2 regions of the Micromonospora sp. NPDC004336 genome follow, and region 1 is predicted to be linked to the other one. Evidence: predicted binding sites of a transcription regulator. Region 1 holds the regulator's gene; the other holds the start of a gene.
What was found. The regulator HrcA, encoded in region 1, represses chaperone genes, less so after heat shock. The targets are predictions, from matches to a motif close to GGTTNGCACNCTCNNNNNGAGNGTGCNAACC.
Positions count from the first base shown of each region.

Region 2: a site for HrcA is predicted at 2,334-2,364, ahead of ACWENR_RS03355 (FmdB family zinc ribbon protein). Genes of this name have one in related genera too.

Region 1 covers NZ_JBSGDY010000005.1:6,439-15,888, reverse strand. The annotation lists partial or broken gene ACWENR_RS02200 (PhoH family protein) at 1-307, opposite strand, end outside; gene ACWENR_RS02195 (serine hydrolase domain-containing protein) at 508-1,884, opposite strand; gene ACWENR_RS02190 (histidine triad nucleotide-binding protein) at 1,881-2,240, opposite strand; gene ACWENR_RS02185 (SDR family NAD(P)-dependent oxidoreductase) at 2,334-3,095, shown strand; gene ACWENR_RS02180 (16S rRNA (uracil(1498)-N(3))-methyltransferase) at 3,127-3,861, opposite strand; gene dnaJ (molecular chaperone DnaJ) at 3,912-5,057, opposite strand; gene hrcA (heat-inducible transcriptional repressor HrcA) at 5,131-6,153, opposite strand; gene ACWENR_RS02165 (DUF4870 domain-containing protein) at 6,398-7,072, shown strand; gene hemW (radical SAM family heme chaperone HemW) at 7,198-8,421, opposite strand; gene ACWENR_RS02155 (enoyl-CoA hydratase-related protein) at 8,441-9,253, shown strand.
Region 2 covers NZ_JBSGDY010000007.1:74,503-80,631, forward strand. The annotation lists gene ACWENR_RS03345 (diguanylate cyclase) at 1-1,299, opposite strand, end outside; partial or broken gene ACWENR_RS03350 (5-formyltetrahydrofolate cyclo-ligase) at 1,385-1,993, shown strand; gene ACWENR_RS03355 (FmdB family zinc ribbon protein) at 2,369-2,758, shown strand; gene ACWENR_RS03360 (hypothetical protein) at 2,969-3,151, opposite strand; gene ACWENR_RS03365 (hypothetical protein) at 3,680-3,844, shown strand; gene ACWENR_RS03370 (DUF2231 domain-containing protein) at 4,005-4,487, opposite strand; gene ACWENR_RS03375 (Fur family transcriptional regulator) at 4,683-5,111, shown strand; gene ACWENR_RS03380 (oxygenase MpaB family protein) at 5,391-6,129, shown strand, end outside.

The sequences.
Region 1 (9,450 bases):
CGGGCCGCTCGGCGCCACCCTGCTCGAGCATGCCGACGGTACGCCGGACGGCGTCAGTGGTCAGGGTCTCGCCTTTCTCGATGAGCTCGAGCAGCTCGCTGAAGACCCGCTCGGCGAGGGCGTTGTCGGCGGGGGCGCCGGTGATGGTGATCTCGTTGCCCCGCACGTGCACGTCGCTGTTGACGGAGCGCTCGACCAGTCGCAGGATCTCGTCGCCCGCGCCCAGCAGGTTGACCATGATCTTCGGGTCCGGGACGGTGATCCTGGTCTGCACCCGGGGCGGGCCGGGAGGTGGGGTGCCGGTCATAGGTCGGGCCGAAAGGCCCTGCGCCACCTGCTCTCGATCTCGTTGCCGGGCCTGCCGGCGCGGCGTACTGACGTTGGCTCCATCGTATCGGTTCAACAGCGGCGGCACCGCGCCCATTTCCCCGCCCGGTGGCACGGCCCACCCCGGCGGGTGCGACGGCCCGCGCAGAGCCGTCGCACCCCGCCGGTCCCGGTGGTCGCTCAGGAGCCGGCGCGGAAGTCGTACCGGTCGAAGGTCTCCTGGGCGCGGGTGAACCGGTAGGTCGCCCAGTGCATCCGGACCACCGCGCCGCGCTCGTCCCGCGTGAGCCGCAGCAGCTCGCCGACCTCGCGGCCGGAGACGGTGCGGTAGACGTCGGGCCGGTCCGGCAGCGGGGCGAAGACCGCCGGCGGCTTCCCCGCCGGGTCGTCCGCGCCCCGGGCCCGCAGCGCGCCGTCGTGCCAGGAGAAGACGTACTCGAAGCCCTCGCCCCACCAGCGGCCGAGCAGCCCGCGTACGTCGGGCGGGGCGGGCGGGCCGGGCCGCCACGGCGCGATGTCGGCCGGGTCGTGCTCGACGGCGGCGGCCAGCAGCCGGTGCGGCAGGTCGAGGACCTCGGCGGCCGTGCCGGAGGAGCCGAGCACCGCCACGCCCATCGCGCCGGGCGTCCCCTCGCCGCCGCGCCGGCCGTAGACACCGGCCAGGAAGCCGGGCATCGCGCCGTCGTGCCCGACGTGCACGATCCGCCTCCCCTGCGGCACCAGGATCAGCCCGAGCCCGAAGCCGCCCGACCAGAGCGTCTCGTCGGTGACCGTCGCCGGCCAGCGCATCTCCTCGAGCGTCGCCGGGGCGAGCACCGCGCCCGCCGGGTCCAGCGCCGCCGGGTCGGCGAGGAAGGCCGCCCAGCGGGCCATGTCCGAGGCGGTGCTCCAGAGCTGTGCCGCCGGCCCCACCGCCCCGAAGTCCGTGGGCGGCTCCGGGTGCGCCTCGTCGGAGTACGCGTCGACCAGGAAGCCGGTCGCCGCGTCCGGGCCCGGCGTCACCGAGGTGTCGGCCAGCCCCAGCGGGGTCAGCACCCGCTCGGCGAGCACCTCCGCCCAGGTGCCGCCCCGCAGGTGGCCGACGAGCCGGCCGAGCAGCGCCATGCCGAGGTTGGAGTAGTGGTAGCGACGGCCCGGCGGCAGCACGCGCTCGGCCCGGGCCAGGTCGGCGACGAACTCGTCGACGTCGGGGGCACGCAGGGTGTCCCAGACGTCGCCGTACGGCTCCCGTTGCAGGCCGGCGGTGTGCGACAGCAGCCGCCGCACGGTCAGCTCGCCGTGGGCCGGCAGGTCCAGGTGGCGGCCCAGCGGGTCGTCCAGGTCGAGCAGGCCGTCGTCGCGGCACTGGAGGGTCAGCACGGCGGTGAACGTCTTGGTGACCGAGCCGATCCGGAACCGGGTGCCCGGCCCAAGCTCGGTGTCGTTGCCGGTGCCGCCGACCGCGCACGTCCACAGCGGGCGGTCCGCCCGGTGCAGGGCCGCCGAGACCGCCGGCACCCGGGCCTGCGCCTGGACCGTACGCACCAGCCGGGACAGCCGTTCGTCGACCGCCGTCACGCGAGGTCCCGGGCCAGCATCGGGCCCAGCGGCGCGCCGCCGAGCACGTGCGCGTGCACGTGGAAGACCTCCTGACCGCCGTACGCGCCGGTGTTGAACATCAGCCGGAAGCCGTCGCCGAGCAGCCCCTCGTCCTCGGCCACCGCGGCGGCCGTCGCGAGCACCTCGCCGGCCAGCGCCGGGTCGCCCTGGGCGAGGGTCGCCACGTCGGCGTAGTGCTCCTTCGGAATGACCAGGACGTGCACGGGCGCCTTCGGGCCGATGTCGCGGAAGGCGAGCGTGGTGGCGGTTTCCCGGACGACGGTGGCCGGGATCTCCCCGGCGACGATCCGGCAGAACAGGCAGTCGGTTCCCATCGGGGCAGTGTAAGGAAGCGCAGCCTGCCGTCGCCCGCGCCGGCGGAAGGGGCCCTGCCGCCCCCTCCGGGCCCGCACGGCATGATGGCCGGCGTGACTTCACGGGCGGTACTGGTGACGGGGGCCTCGCGCGGCATCGGGCGGGCGGTGGCGACCGCGTTCGCCGCCGGCGGCGACCGGGTGGCGATCCACCACCGGGACTCCGCGGAACTGGCCGAGCGGCTGCGCGCCGAACTGCCCGGCGAGGGGCACGTGGTGGTCCGCGCCGACCTGACCGACCCGGACGCCGTACGCGCCATGGTCGACGAGGCGGCCGGCCTGCTGGGCGGGCTGGACGTGCTGGTCAACAACGCCGGCGTGTACGGCGAGCGGGACGCCCCGCACCCCGTCTTCGGCGCCTCCTACGAGCAGTGGCGCCGGCAGTGGCGGCAGGTGGTCGAGACCAACCTGACCGGCGCCGGCAACGTCGTCTGGTGCGCCGCCCAGCACATGCGCGACCGGGGCGGCCGGATCGTCAACGTCTCCTCCCGGGGCGCCTTCCGGGGCGAGCCGGAGCAGCCGGCGTACGGGGCCAGCAAGGCGGGGCTGAACGCGCTCGGGCAGTCGCTGGCGGTGGCCCTCGCCCCGTACGGCATCGCCGTCGCCACGGTCGCCCCGGGTTTCGTCGAGACCGACATGACCACCGAGCACCTGCGCGGCGAGCGGGGCGACGCGATCCGGGCGCAGAGCCCGTTCAACCGGGTGGCCCGCCCCGAGGAGATCGCCGCCGCCGTGCACTGGCTGGCCAGCCCCGGGGCAGAGTGGGCCTCGGGCACCATCGTCGACCTCAACGGCGCGTCCTACCTGCGCACCTGACCGTCCGTCGCGCCCGGCCGGCGGGGCCCGGTCACCAGCGGTCGAGGCGGGTGGCGAGCACCGAGAGGGCGGCCACGCCGGCCGTCGACGTGCGCAGCACCGTGGAGCCCAGCCGTACGGCGCGGGCGCCGGCGGCCAGGAAGGCGTCCAGCTCGGCGTCGGCGATGCCGCCCTCCGGGCCGACGACCAGCACGATCTCGCCGGTGCCGGGCAGCTCGGCGGCGGTCAGCCGCTCCTGCGCCCCCTCGTGCAGCACGAACGCCGCGGCGGCCCCGGCGATCCGGCGCGCGACCCGGACGGTCGACTCGTCCGGGATGCCGGCCACGACGGGCAACCAGGCACGGCGGGCCTGCTTGGCGGCCTCCCGGGCGGTCGCCGCCCACTTCTCGCGTGCCCGTACGCCCCGCTCGCCGCGCCACTGGGTGACCGAGCGGGCCGCGGCCCAGGGCACGATCTCGTCGACCCCGACCTCGGTCATCGCCTGCACGGCCAGCTCGCCCCGGTCGCCCTTGGCGATGCCCTGCACCACCACGAGGCGCGGGACGGACGCGTCGGCGTACCCCCGGGAGGTGATCTCCAGGTCGAGGGTGCCCCGGCCGACGGCGGTGACCACGGCGGCGGCCGTGCCGCCGCGCCCGTCGGCGAGCAGCAGCTCCTCGCCGACGCGCAGGCGCTGCACGGTGGCGGCGTGGTGCCCCTCGGGGCCGTCGAGGGTCAGCCGGTCGGCGGTGGGCAGCGACTCGACCAGGAACAGCGGTGCGGACACGATCAACAGGCTAGCCGCCCCGGGCGGCGCCGGGGACGGCGAGCCGCCGGTCAGGCGTGACCGTTGAACGCGTCGCGCATCCGGGAGAAGAAGCCGCCCTGCTTGGTCAGCTCGGCGACCTCCTCGCCCCGGGTCTTGGCGAAGTCGCGCAGCATCCGCTCCTGGTCGGCGTCGAGCTTGGTCGGGGTGCGCACGTCGAGGTGGACGTAGAGGTCGCCCCGGCCGGTGCCGCGCAGGTGCGGTACGCCCCGGGCGCGCAGCCGCAGGGTGCTGCCCGGCTGGGTGCCGGCCTTGACGTCGACGGTCTCCTCGCTGTCGAGCGTCTTGATGGTCAGCCGCGTGCCCAGCGCCGCCGCCGTCATCGGCACGGTGACCCGGCAGTGCAGGTCGTCGCCCTTGCGGGAGTAGACGTCGTGCGGCCGCTCGTGGATCTCCACGTAGAGGTCGCCGGCCGTGCCGCCGCCCGGGCCGACCTCGCCCTGCTGGGCCAGTCGGATGCGCATGCCGTCCTCGACGCCGGCCGGGATCTTGACGGTCAGCGAGCGCCGGGTGCGGACGCGGCCGTCGCCGGCGCAGGTCGGGCAGGGGTGCGGGATGGTGGTGCCGTAGCCCTGGCAGACCGTGCACGGCCGGGCGGAGACCACCTGGCCGAGGAAGGTGCGCTGCACGGACTGCACCTCGCCCCGGCCGGCGCACGCCTCGCAGGTCGCGAGGTGGGTGCCGGCGGCGGTGCCGGCGCCGGAGCAGGTGGTGCAGAGCACGGCGGTGTCGACGGTGATCGGCGCCTCGACACCGAACGCGGTCTCGTGCAGGTCCAGCTCCAGCCGCAGGATCGCGTCGGCGCCCGGCCGGGTCCGGGGTCGGGGGCCCCGCGAGCCGCCGGCCGCACCGCCGAAGAAGGCGTCCATGATGTCCTGGAAGCCGACGAACGGGCCGGCGCCGCCGGGACCGCCCGGGCCGCCCGCGCCCCCGCCGCCCGGGGCGAGCGGGTCGCCGCCCAGGTCGACGATCTGCCGTTTCCGGTCGTCCGAGAGGACCTCGTACGCGGCGTTGATGTCCTTGAACTTCTCCTGTGCCTCCGGGTCCGGATTGACGTCCGGGTGGAACTGCCGCGCCAGCTTGCGGTAGGCGCGCTTGATCTCGTCGTCGGAGGCTTCCCGGCTCACCCCGAGAATGCCGTAGTAGTCCCTGGCCACTGCGTTCCGTGTCCTCATGTTCGTCTCGCGTTGCGCCGGTCGTCGGCCGGAGCCGGCCGTCGGCCCTGACTGGTCAGTTCTGGGCCAGCAGCTCGCCCACGTAGCGTGCCACGGCTCGTACCGTGGCGATGGTGCCGGGGTAGTCCATCCGCGTCGGACCGAGCACGCCGAGCCCGCCGACGCTGGTCGAGCCCGGGCCGTAGCCGGTGCTGACCACCGACGCGGCGCGCAGGTTGTCGATCTCGTTCTCGTCGCCGATCAGCACCCGCGTCGTGCTCGGCTCCGCCTCGCCGATCAGCTTGAGCATGACGACCTCCTCCTCCAGCGCCTCCAGGATGGGGCGCAGGGAGCCCTGGAAGTCGAGCAGCCCGCCGCGGGTGAGGTTGGCCGTCCCGGCCAGCGCGATCCGCTCCTCGTGCCGCTCGATCAGCGTCTCCAGCAGCACCGTGGAGAGGGTGGTCATGGCGGGCCGCAGGTGCGGCACCGACTCGTCGACCAGCGCCTGCACCAGCGGCGGGGTCTCCGAGAGCCGGGTGCCGACCAGCTTCTCGTTGACCAGCCGGCGCAGGTCCGTCACGTCCTCGGCGGGGATCGGCGCGGGCAGCTCGACCAGCCGCTGCTCGACCCGCCCGGTGTCGGCGATCATGACCAGCATGAGCCGGGTCGTGGAGATCGGCACCAGCTCCAGGTGGCGCACCGAGGAGCGGGCCAGCGACGGGTACTGCACGACGGCGACCTGCCGGGTGAGCTGCGCCAGCAGCCGGACGGTGCGGTGCACCACGTCGTCGAGGTCGACCGCCCCGACCAGGAAACGCTCGATCGCCCGGCGCTCGGCCGGGCTGAGCGGCTTGACCCGGGACAGCCGGTCCACGAAGAGCCGGTAGCCGCGGTCGGTGGGCACCCGGCCGGCGCTGGTGTGCGGCTGGCGGATGTAGCCCTCCTCCTCCAGCACGGCCATGTCGTTGCGGACGGTCGCCGGCGAGACCCCGAGCTGGTGCCGCTCGACCAGCGCCTTGCTGCCGACGGGCTCCTGCGTGGCGACGTAGTCCTCGACGATCGCGCGCAGCACGGCGAGCTTGCGGTCGTCGAGACCCATCCCTTCCACCTCCCTGTCGCACGTCGGGCCCGGCACCCCGGGGGCCGGGCGGGCTGCTGGCACTCGTCCGTAGCGAGTGCCAGTCTACGTCGGCGCGCCCGGCCACGCGATGATCAACCTTGGACCGGTCGTCCGGGGCGGGCCGCCGGCCGGCCGGGGCGGCGGCCGCCAGGGCCGATCATCCCGGCAACCCGGCCGGTGTCGCTCTGGTGCGGCCTTGCCGGCTGCGCCTACCGTGACGTCCATGACTGAACCACCTCGCCCTCCCGGAGCGGGGGACCCCGGCGACCGGCCGGACCCGGCCGCTCCGTCGGGGGTTCCCGGCCCGCCCGGCGCCGACGAACCCACCGCACCACTGTCCGGGGCGCCGGGCCCGGGCGGCTATCCCCCGCCCGGTGGCTATCCGCCGCCCGCCGGTGACCAACCGCCGTCGGGCGGCTACCCGCCGTCGGGCGGCTACCCGCCGCCGGGTGGCTATCCCCCACCGGGCGGCTACCCCCCACCGGGTGGCTATCCCCCGCCGGGCGGCTATCCGCCCGGCGGCTACGGCGCGCCCACCGCCGGCTACGCCAGCAACGACGACAAGAACTGGGCCCTGATCGCCCACTTCGGCGGCGCGCTCGGGGTGATCGTCGGCGGTGGCCTCCTCGGCTGGGTGGCGCCGCTCATCGCGCTGATGACCCGCGGCCAGCAGTCGCCGACCGTCCGGGCGCACGCCGTCGCGGCGCTGAACTTCCAGATCACCTGGGCGATCGCCAGCGTGCTGAGCTGGGTGCTCACCCTGATCACCTGCGGGATCCTGTTCTTCGTCCCGATGCTCGTCTGGCTCGTGCCGCTGATCTTCGGGATCATCGGCGGGGTCAAGGCCAACGAGGGCGTCCTCTACCGCTACCCGATGAGCTACAGCTTCACCAGGTGAGCCGGGGCCGGCCGCTCCCCCGGCCGGCCTCGGCCACGTCCCACCAACGCGACGAGCGCCGGCCCGGGGCGGCCCACCGGCCCGGCCGCCGGCCGCCCGCCGCGCCGCTTTCCGCCGCCCGCCGGTCAGGGCAGCAGGTCGCGGACCACGGCGTCGGCGAGCAGCCGCCCGCGCAGGGTCAGCACCGCGCGGCCCGCCGCGTACTCGGGGGCAGCCAGCAGGCCGTCGGCGAGCGCCCGCGCCGCACCGGCCCGGCCGGCCTCGTCGAGGGCGTCCAGCGGCAGCCCGGAGGCGAGGCGCAGCCGGAGCATGACGTCCTCCATGTGCGCCTCGTCGGCGGTGAGCACCTCCCGGGCCAGGCCGGGTGACTCGCCGGCGGCCAGCCGCTTCGCGTACGTCGTGGGGTGCTTGACGTTCCACCAGCGCACGCCGCCGACGTGGCTGTGCGCGCCCGGGCCGAGGCCCCACCAGTCGGCGCCGGTCCAGTAGAGCAGGTTGTGGCGGCAGCGGGCCGCCTCGTCGCGGGCCCAGTTCGACACCTCGTACCAGGAGAGACCGGCCGCGCCGAGGGCGGCCTCCGCGGCGAGGTAGCGGTCCGCGGCGACGTCGTCGGAGGGGTACGGCAGCTCGCCGCGCCGCATCCGGGCGGCGAGCCGGGTGCCGTCCTCCACGATCAGGGCGTACGCGCTGACGTGGTCCACCCCGGCGGAGACGACCTGGTCCAGGGAGGCGGCGAAGTCGGCCTCGGTCTCCCCCGGCGTGCCGTAGATGAGGTCCAGGTTGACGTGGTCGAACCCCGCCTCGCGGGCCTCCCGGGCGGCGGCGACGGCCCGGCCGGCGCTGTGCGTGCGGTCGAGGATCGCCAGCACGCCGGGGGCGGCGGACTGCATGCCCAACGAGATCCGGGTGTAGCCGGCGGCCCGCAGCGCCTTCAGCGACTCCGGCGTGACCGACTCCGGGTTGGCCTCGGTGGTCACCTCGGCGTCGGGCGCGAGCCCCCAGGCGCGGTCGATGCCGTCGAGGATCCGGGCCAGGTCGTCGGCGGGGAGCAGGGTCGGGGTGCCGCCGCCGACGAAGACCGTGTCGACCCGGGGCGGCGGGGCGTCGCCCAGCACCCGGCCGGCGAGCGCCAGCTCGGCCAGCACGGTGTCGGCGTAGCCCTCGCGGCTCGCGCCGCCGCCCAGCTCGGCGGCGGTGTACGTGTTGAAGTCGCAGTAGCCGCAGCGGCTGGCGCAGAACGGCACGTGCACGTACACGCCGAAGCCCCGCGCGCCGACGGCGCGGGTGGCGGTGGCGGGCAGCGACCCGTCGACGGGGACGGTTTCGCCTTCTGGAAGGACGCCGGGCATGGCCACTAGTGTGCCCGGCATGACCTCTCCCGACGTGCTCGTGCGGGCCGCCACGGCCCGCGGGGTGACCACGCTCACCCTGGACAGCCCGCACAACCGCAACGCGCTCTCCACGCCGCTGATGACCCAGCTGCTGGCCGGCCTCGCCGAGGCGGTCGCCGACGACGCCGTACGCGTGGTCGTGCTGGACCACACCGGCCCGGTCTTCTGCTCGGGAGCGGACCTGAGGGAGACGGCCGCCGCGTACGCCAGCGGCACCGTGCCCGCCGGGATGCTGGGCGACGTGCTCGCGGCGGTCCGAGAGTGCCCGAAACCGGTGGTGGCGAAGGTGGCCGGGCCGGCCCGGGCCGGCGGCCTGGGCCTGATCGCGGCGGCCGACCTGGCGGTGTGCGCGCAGGAGGCGACGTTCGCCTTCACCGAGGTGCGGATCGGGGTGATCCCGGCGGTCATCTCCGCGACCGTGCTGCCCCTGCTGCACCCCCGCGCGGCGGCCGAGCTCTACCTGACCGGGGACACCTTCGACGGCCGGCGGGCGGCCGAGATCGGCCTGGTCACCGCCGCGGTGCCGGCGGACGGGCTGGCCACCGCCGTCGCCGGATACTGCGACTCGCTGGTGCGGGGCGCGCCCGGCGCGCTGGCCGGGGCGAAGGAGCTGCTGCGCCGGCGGCCCGCCGCCGACCTGCGGGAGGAGATCGCCGGGCTGTCGACGCTCTCGACCGGATACTTCCTGTCCGAGGAGGGTCGCGAGGGCGTGCTGGCGTTCCGGGAGAAGCGGCCGGCACGCTGGGTGCCCGCCGCCGACGGCGACGCCGAGGCGGGCGCCGGCCGGTAGCCGCCGGGCCGGCGCCGTCGCGTTCGTGGGCGGGCGACGTCGCGCCGGGACGGGCCCGGGGCGGCTCTCGCGTCCGCCCGCCGGGGCCGGCGGGTGAGGCCGCGCCGGAAACGGGGAACGTGGAAGCTCACCCGGCCGGGCCCCGGCGGGCGCACGGACCGGCGGGCCGGGCGGCCGGCGGGGCCACCGAAACCGGT
Region 2 (6,129 bases), on a different contig from region 1:
GAACGGCACCGCGATGTACGTGCGGCACAGCGGTTCGCCGGGCGGCGCGCCGGAGGCCGTCACCCGGCCGCGTCGCGGCTCCCCCGTCGCCGCGACCGCGCCGACCACGCCGCTGCCCAGCGGCACCCGCAGCGGCCCGGCCCGGTCGTCCGGCGGGCAGCGCCCGTCCAGCCCCTCGGCACACTGCGCGACGAGCACCCCGCCGTCGTCGACCAGCAGGACCGCGCCGGCCCGGGCGCCCGTCGCCGCGATCGCGCTGTGCAGGATCACCCGCAGGATGCGTTGCAGGTCGTGCGTACTGGCCAGGGTGTCGCCCAGCACCGCGAGGTGCCCGCGCAACTGGTCGCGGCTGCTGGTCAGCGCCGCCACGTACGTGCCCGTCTCCCGGGTCATCCGGTTGAACGCGCCGGCCAGCCGGCCGATCTCGTCGCGGCTGCGCACCGGCACCCGGGCCGTCAGGTCGCCCCGGGCCACCCGGTCCACCGCGCCCGCCAGCTCCCCCAGCGGACGGGTGGTCACCCGGGCGAGCCGCCAGGCGGCCACCACGGCCAGCAGGGCCGCCACCAGCACCGCCGCGAGCAGCGCCGGGTAGAGGCCGGGCGGCTGTTCGCCGGGAACCGAGAGCACCAGCGGCAGGGGCTGGCCGGCGGAGGGACCGACCCGGCGGACGTACCGGCCGTCGGCGGTCTCCGTGACCCGCTCCCCGTCGAGCGTGCCGGCGGCGGCGAGCACGGCGTCGCGTACCCCCGTCGACTCGGTGCTGTGGGCGAGCCGCACGGGCGCCTCGGCGCCGTCGAGCAGCGTGACCGCCACCCCAGTCACGGCCGCGAGCCGCGCCACGAAGGCCGGGTCGACCGGGTGCGCGGCGGCGACCGTGCCCAGCGACCCGCCGGACCGGTCGCGCAGGTCGACCCGGGCGGCGAGCGCCCGCACCGGGCCGGCGGCCGGCGTGGCGGCGGCACAGTCGCGCCAGGGCTCCGCCGGCCCGCCGGGCGTCGCGTAGGTGACCCGGCCGGCCACGTCGGTGACCCGCACGGCGGTCGCCAGGCCACGGCTGACCACCTGGCTCGCGGCGCCCGGCCGGTCGCCGGTCAGGGCGACCGCGTCGGCGGCGGCCCGCAGCTGCTGGCAGAGGGCGTCGACCGAGGTGCGCACGGTCGCGGCGGCCACCGCGAGCCGCTCGGTGGAGCGGCTGCGGTCGACCGACGCCACGGTCGAGCCGACGAAGAGCGCCCCGAGCACCACCGGGCCGAGCACCACCGCCAGGAAGGCTGTGGTCAACCGCCCGCGTAGCGTCACTCGGTCCCCCCGGAAGTTCCGCCGCCGTCGCTTGCGATGCTGACACAGAGCAACCAGGTGACAAACGTTGCGTCAGGAGTGTTGCGTGCCCGATTTTTCTCATGAAGCGGAAGCGGCGAAGCGGGACGCCCGCGCCGCCGTGCTCGCCGCCCGCCGGGCGCTCACCGCCGCGCGGCGGGCCGAGGCCGCCGGGCGCGTCCAGGCCGAGCTGGTGGCGCTCGTACGCCGGCTGCGCCCGCGCCGCATCACCGCGTACGTGCCGGTCGGCTCCGAGCCGGGCGGCCCCGACCTGCCGGCGGTGCTGCACGCGGCGCTGCCGCCGGGCGGCGAGCTGCTGCTGCCGGTGCTCCGCGACGACCTCGACCTGGACTGGGCCGCCTGGGCCGGGCCGGACGCGCTGGTGGCCGCCGGGCGGGGCATGCGGGAGCCGGCCGGGCCACGACTGGGGCGGGAGGCGGTGGCCGGGGCGGAGCTGGTGGTGGTGCCGGCGCTGGCCGTGGACCGGCGGGGACTGCGGCTGGGCCGGGGCGGCGGCTCGTACGACCGGGCGCTGGCCCGGGTGCCGGCGGCCACGCTGACCGTGGTCCCATTGCACGACGGGGAGCTGGTCGGGGTGCTGCCCGCCGAGCCGCACGACCGGCCGGTACGCGCGGTGGTCACGCCCGCCGACGGCCTGCGTACGCTGGACGCCGCCCAGGGCGACGCGGCGGGCGCCGCGCTGGACGACGCGGCGGGTGCCGGGTGGGACGACGCGGCGGGCGCCGCGCTGGACGACGCGACGGGTGCCGGGTGGGCCGGCGCGACGGGTGCCGCGCTGGACGACGCGGCGGGTGCCGGGCTGGACGGTGCCCCGGGTGCTCGCGGCGCCCGGCGGGGCTGACGCCGGGCCCGGCGGCGCCCGGGTTCGCGCAGCGGACGGCGGAGCCGACGTGGGGCCACGCGGCGGAGCTGACGCCCGGCCGGGACGGCGCCTCGGGCGTCGGGGGTGTCGCGCCCCACACTTCCGCTGGACGAATCCGGGGGCAATGCCGCACCATTGGCACTCGAAGACGTCGAGTGCCAATCGGCCGTGCCAGATCCGGAGGAGAACGTGCCCACGTACCAGTACGCCTGCACCGCGTGCGGCCACCAGCTCGAGGCGGTGCAGTCCTTCTCTGACGAGCCGCTGACCGAGTGCCCGGCGTGTGAGGGGCGGCTGCGCAAGCTCTTCAACTCGGTCGGCATCGTGTTCAAGGGCTCCGGCTTCTACCGCACGGACTCGCGCTCGTCCGGCGCCGACACGGGCAAGAACGGCGGCGCCGCCAAGCCGGCGAAGTCCGACTCGTCCTCCTCCGGCGACTCCGGTTCGTCGAACGGCTCGGCCGCCTCGTCGTCCTCGTCGTCGTCCTCGACCAGCTCGAACGGCTCGGGCGGCGGGGCGGGCAAGACGCCGGCCGCCAGCACCGCAAGCGCCTCCTGACGCCCACCGCACCGACCCGGGGCCGGCCCTCGCCGCCCCGGGTCGTCGCCTGCTCGGGGACGAACGAGGCCGTCCTGCCGATCTTCGGTCACGTCATCCCCGGTCGTCCACAGGGCCGACGCGTCATCCACAGGTGTCGCGCGGTTATCCACAGGCCAGGCGGGTTCTCCACAACCGGGAGGACTGCCGGCGGGCGAGGACCAGGGGGCGTCAGTCCCAGTGCGGGGGGCGCTCGGCCAGCAGCCAGTCGTCGTTACCGCCGGAGCGTTCGCCCCAGCCCCGGTCGGTGTCGTCGGCGGTCTGCTCGGGCAGCACCACGAAGTCGTCGCTGAGGTCGACCGTGCGGTCGTCGTCGCCGCGTACGGCCGGCGTCCCCGGAAACTCGGTGCTCACGAGCGGCAAGACTAGCGCAGCGCCGGCCCGGGTCACGCCCTCGATACGCCGTTGACGGCCCGGCTGCGCCTATCGTGACCGGGTCGACCCCGGCCTGGTTGGGGTCACCGGCATCGAGCCGGGCTGGGCCGGCCGCGTCCAGCCGGTCATCGGTCCCTGGCGTTGGTAGCGTCGGACGGCGTGACGACCCCCACCTCCGGCGGCGCCCCGGACGAGTACTGGCGACGGCCCGAACCCGCGCCGGAGGGGGCCCCGGCCGCGCCGGCACCCGGCGGCGGACCTCCCGGCACACCTGCCAACGTGCTGCGACCCGGCGGACAACCCGGCACACCTGCCGATGTGCTGCGACCCGGCGGACAACCCGGCACACCTGCCGATGTGCTGCGACCCGGCGGCGGACAGGCCGGCACACCTGCCACCGTTCCGTCCGGCGGCGGACATCCCGGCCCGTCGACCGCCCCGCCGGCCGGGAGCGGCTACGCCGGCCCGCCGGCCACCACGCCTCCGCCGCCCGGGTGGCGACCACCGGTGCACCTGCGCCCCGCGCCGCCCCGGCGGCTGCCCCCGCAGGACATGGCAGGGCTCGACTCGGCGGAACAGCGCGCCCAGCGACTCACGTACGCCGTCGGCGCGGTGGCCGCCCTCGTACTGGTACTCCTCGTCTGCCTACTCTGCTCCCGCCTCCTCTTCTAACCCCCGCCCCCTCTCCCCCCTCCCCCTCCCCCTCTCTCCCCCCGCGATCTTGCACTTACTACCCCGGCAAGCCGGGGCAAAAGGGACGAACGAAGGGCCGAAAGTGCAAGATCGACGGAGCTGTGGGGCGGGGGCGGGGGCGGGGTGGGGCGGGGGTGGGTCAGAGGGTGTTGCCCCAGACCGTCTCCGCGCCGGAGTGGCCGGTGAGGTAGACGTAGACGAGGCTGACGACGGCGAGCGCCACCACCGCGACCGACAGCACCGGGGTGATCCAGGACGGCAGCCTGCGTACCCGTGGATGGCCGCTCGTTACCGCGAGCAGCAGCAGCGACGCCACGGCCAGCGGCACGACGTACCGGAACAGGATGTCGCCGTAGCGGGAGTGCTCGAAGATCTGTTCCACGATGGGGCCCTGCATGCCCCGGGCGACGAACGCGTCGGTCAGCTCCTCGCCGGACTCGACCGCGACGAAGGCGGTCAGCGGCGCCACCACGGCGAGGATCGCCACCGCCCAGTCCAGCCGGGGCCGGAAGCGGGGCAGCGCCACGTAGGCGGCGGAGAGCAGGGCCAGCAGCGGCACGAACACGACGACCGCGTGCACCACCAGCACGTGGGCCGGCAGACCCAGGATCTCCTTGAACATCCACACCTCCGGCGTACGCGGTCGCGGGTTGCCAGCGTACGGTGCGCCGGCCGGCCCGCCCAGGTCCTGTCGACCGGCTACACGCGCCCCGGGCCGCTCCGGTTCACCGCCCCGACGGCCGGCTGGGCTGTGGCCGGGACCACCCGGAGCCGGTGGACGGTTGTCGGCCTGGTCAGCACATGCTGTCATTGGCGGATGTCCGGTGGGGAGGAGCTGCTCCGGTCGAGGGGCCTGCGGGTCACCCGGCCGCGCCTCGCCGTGCTCGACGTCCTGGCGGCGGGCGGCCACCTCGAGGTGGAGGAGATCACCCGGCGGGTCCGCGAACGCCTCGACTCCGTCTCGACCCAGGCCGTCTACGACGTGCTCGGCGCGCTGTCCCGGGCCGGGCTGTCCCGCCGGATCGAGCCCGCCGGCAGCCCCGCCCGCTACGAGGCGCGGGTCGGGGACAACCACCACCACGTCGTCTGCCGTGGCTGCGGCGAGATCGCCGACATCGACTGCGCGGTCGGCGACTCGCCCTGCCTGGACCCGGACATCGCCCACGGGTTCGAGGTCGACGAGGCGGAAGTGACCTTCTGGGGCCTCTGCCCGACCTGCCAGACCCGCCGCTCCGCCGACGACTGACCGTCCCGCCCGCCGTCGACCGGCGGCCAGCCAGCAGGCCGACGTCCAGCCGACGACCGACCACCCAGGGCCGGACGGCAGCCGGCAGCCAGCGGGCCGACGGTAAGTCGACGACCGAGCACCCAAAGCCGGACCGGCAGCCAGCAGCAGCCAGCGGGCCGACGTCCAGCGGTGCCACAGCCCGACCAGCCCGCACTGAACCGCTAAGGGCGACGACGACGCCAGGCGTGCGGCCCGTTGGCCGGGGCGCGGTGCTCCGCGGCGTGGCACGCTTGGTCGGTGGACTCCGAAGATCTCGGTCTCTTCGGTCCGGGTTCGGTCACGTGGAAGGTGCACGAGGAGCCGATCCTGATCGTCGCCGGCCTGCGTTCGCTCTACCTCCAGGCGCTGCACCCCCGCGCGATGGCGGGAGTCGCCCAGAACAGCAACTACCGCTCCGACGCGTGGGGTCGCCTGGTGCGCACCGCCACCTACGTCGCGACCACCATCTACGGCACCACGGCCGAGGCGGAGGCGGCCGGGCTGCGGGTACGACGGCGGCACGCCCGGCTGCGGGCCACCGACCCGAGCACCGGGGAGGAGTTCCGCGTCGACGACCCCGACCTGCTGCGCTGGGTGCACGTCACGGAGGTCGAGTCGTTCGTCGACACGGCCCGCCGGGCGGGGCTGCCGCTGAGCGCCGCCGAGATCGACGGCTACTACACCGAGCAGCGGCGCGCCGCTGCCCTGGTCGGGCTCGATCCGCAGACGGTTCCCGGCACCGCCGCCGAGGTGGCCGACTACTACCGCCGGGTCCGCCCGGAGCTGCGGATCACCCGGGAGGCGGCCGAGACGGCGCTGTTCCTCACCGCCCCGCCGATCCCGTGGAAGCTCAGCCTGCCCGCCCGGATCGGGCTCAACCTGGGGCCGGCGCGCTGGGCGTACTTCGGTGTCGCCGGCACCGCGTTCTCGTTGCTGCCGGCCTGGGCCCGGCGGATGTACGGCGGGCTCGGCCTGCCCACCACCGCGCTCTCGGCCG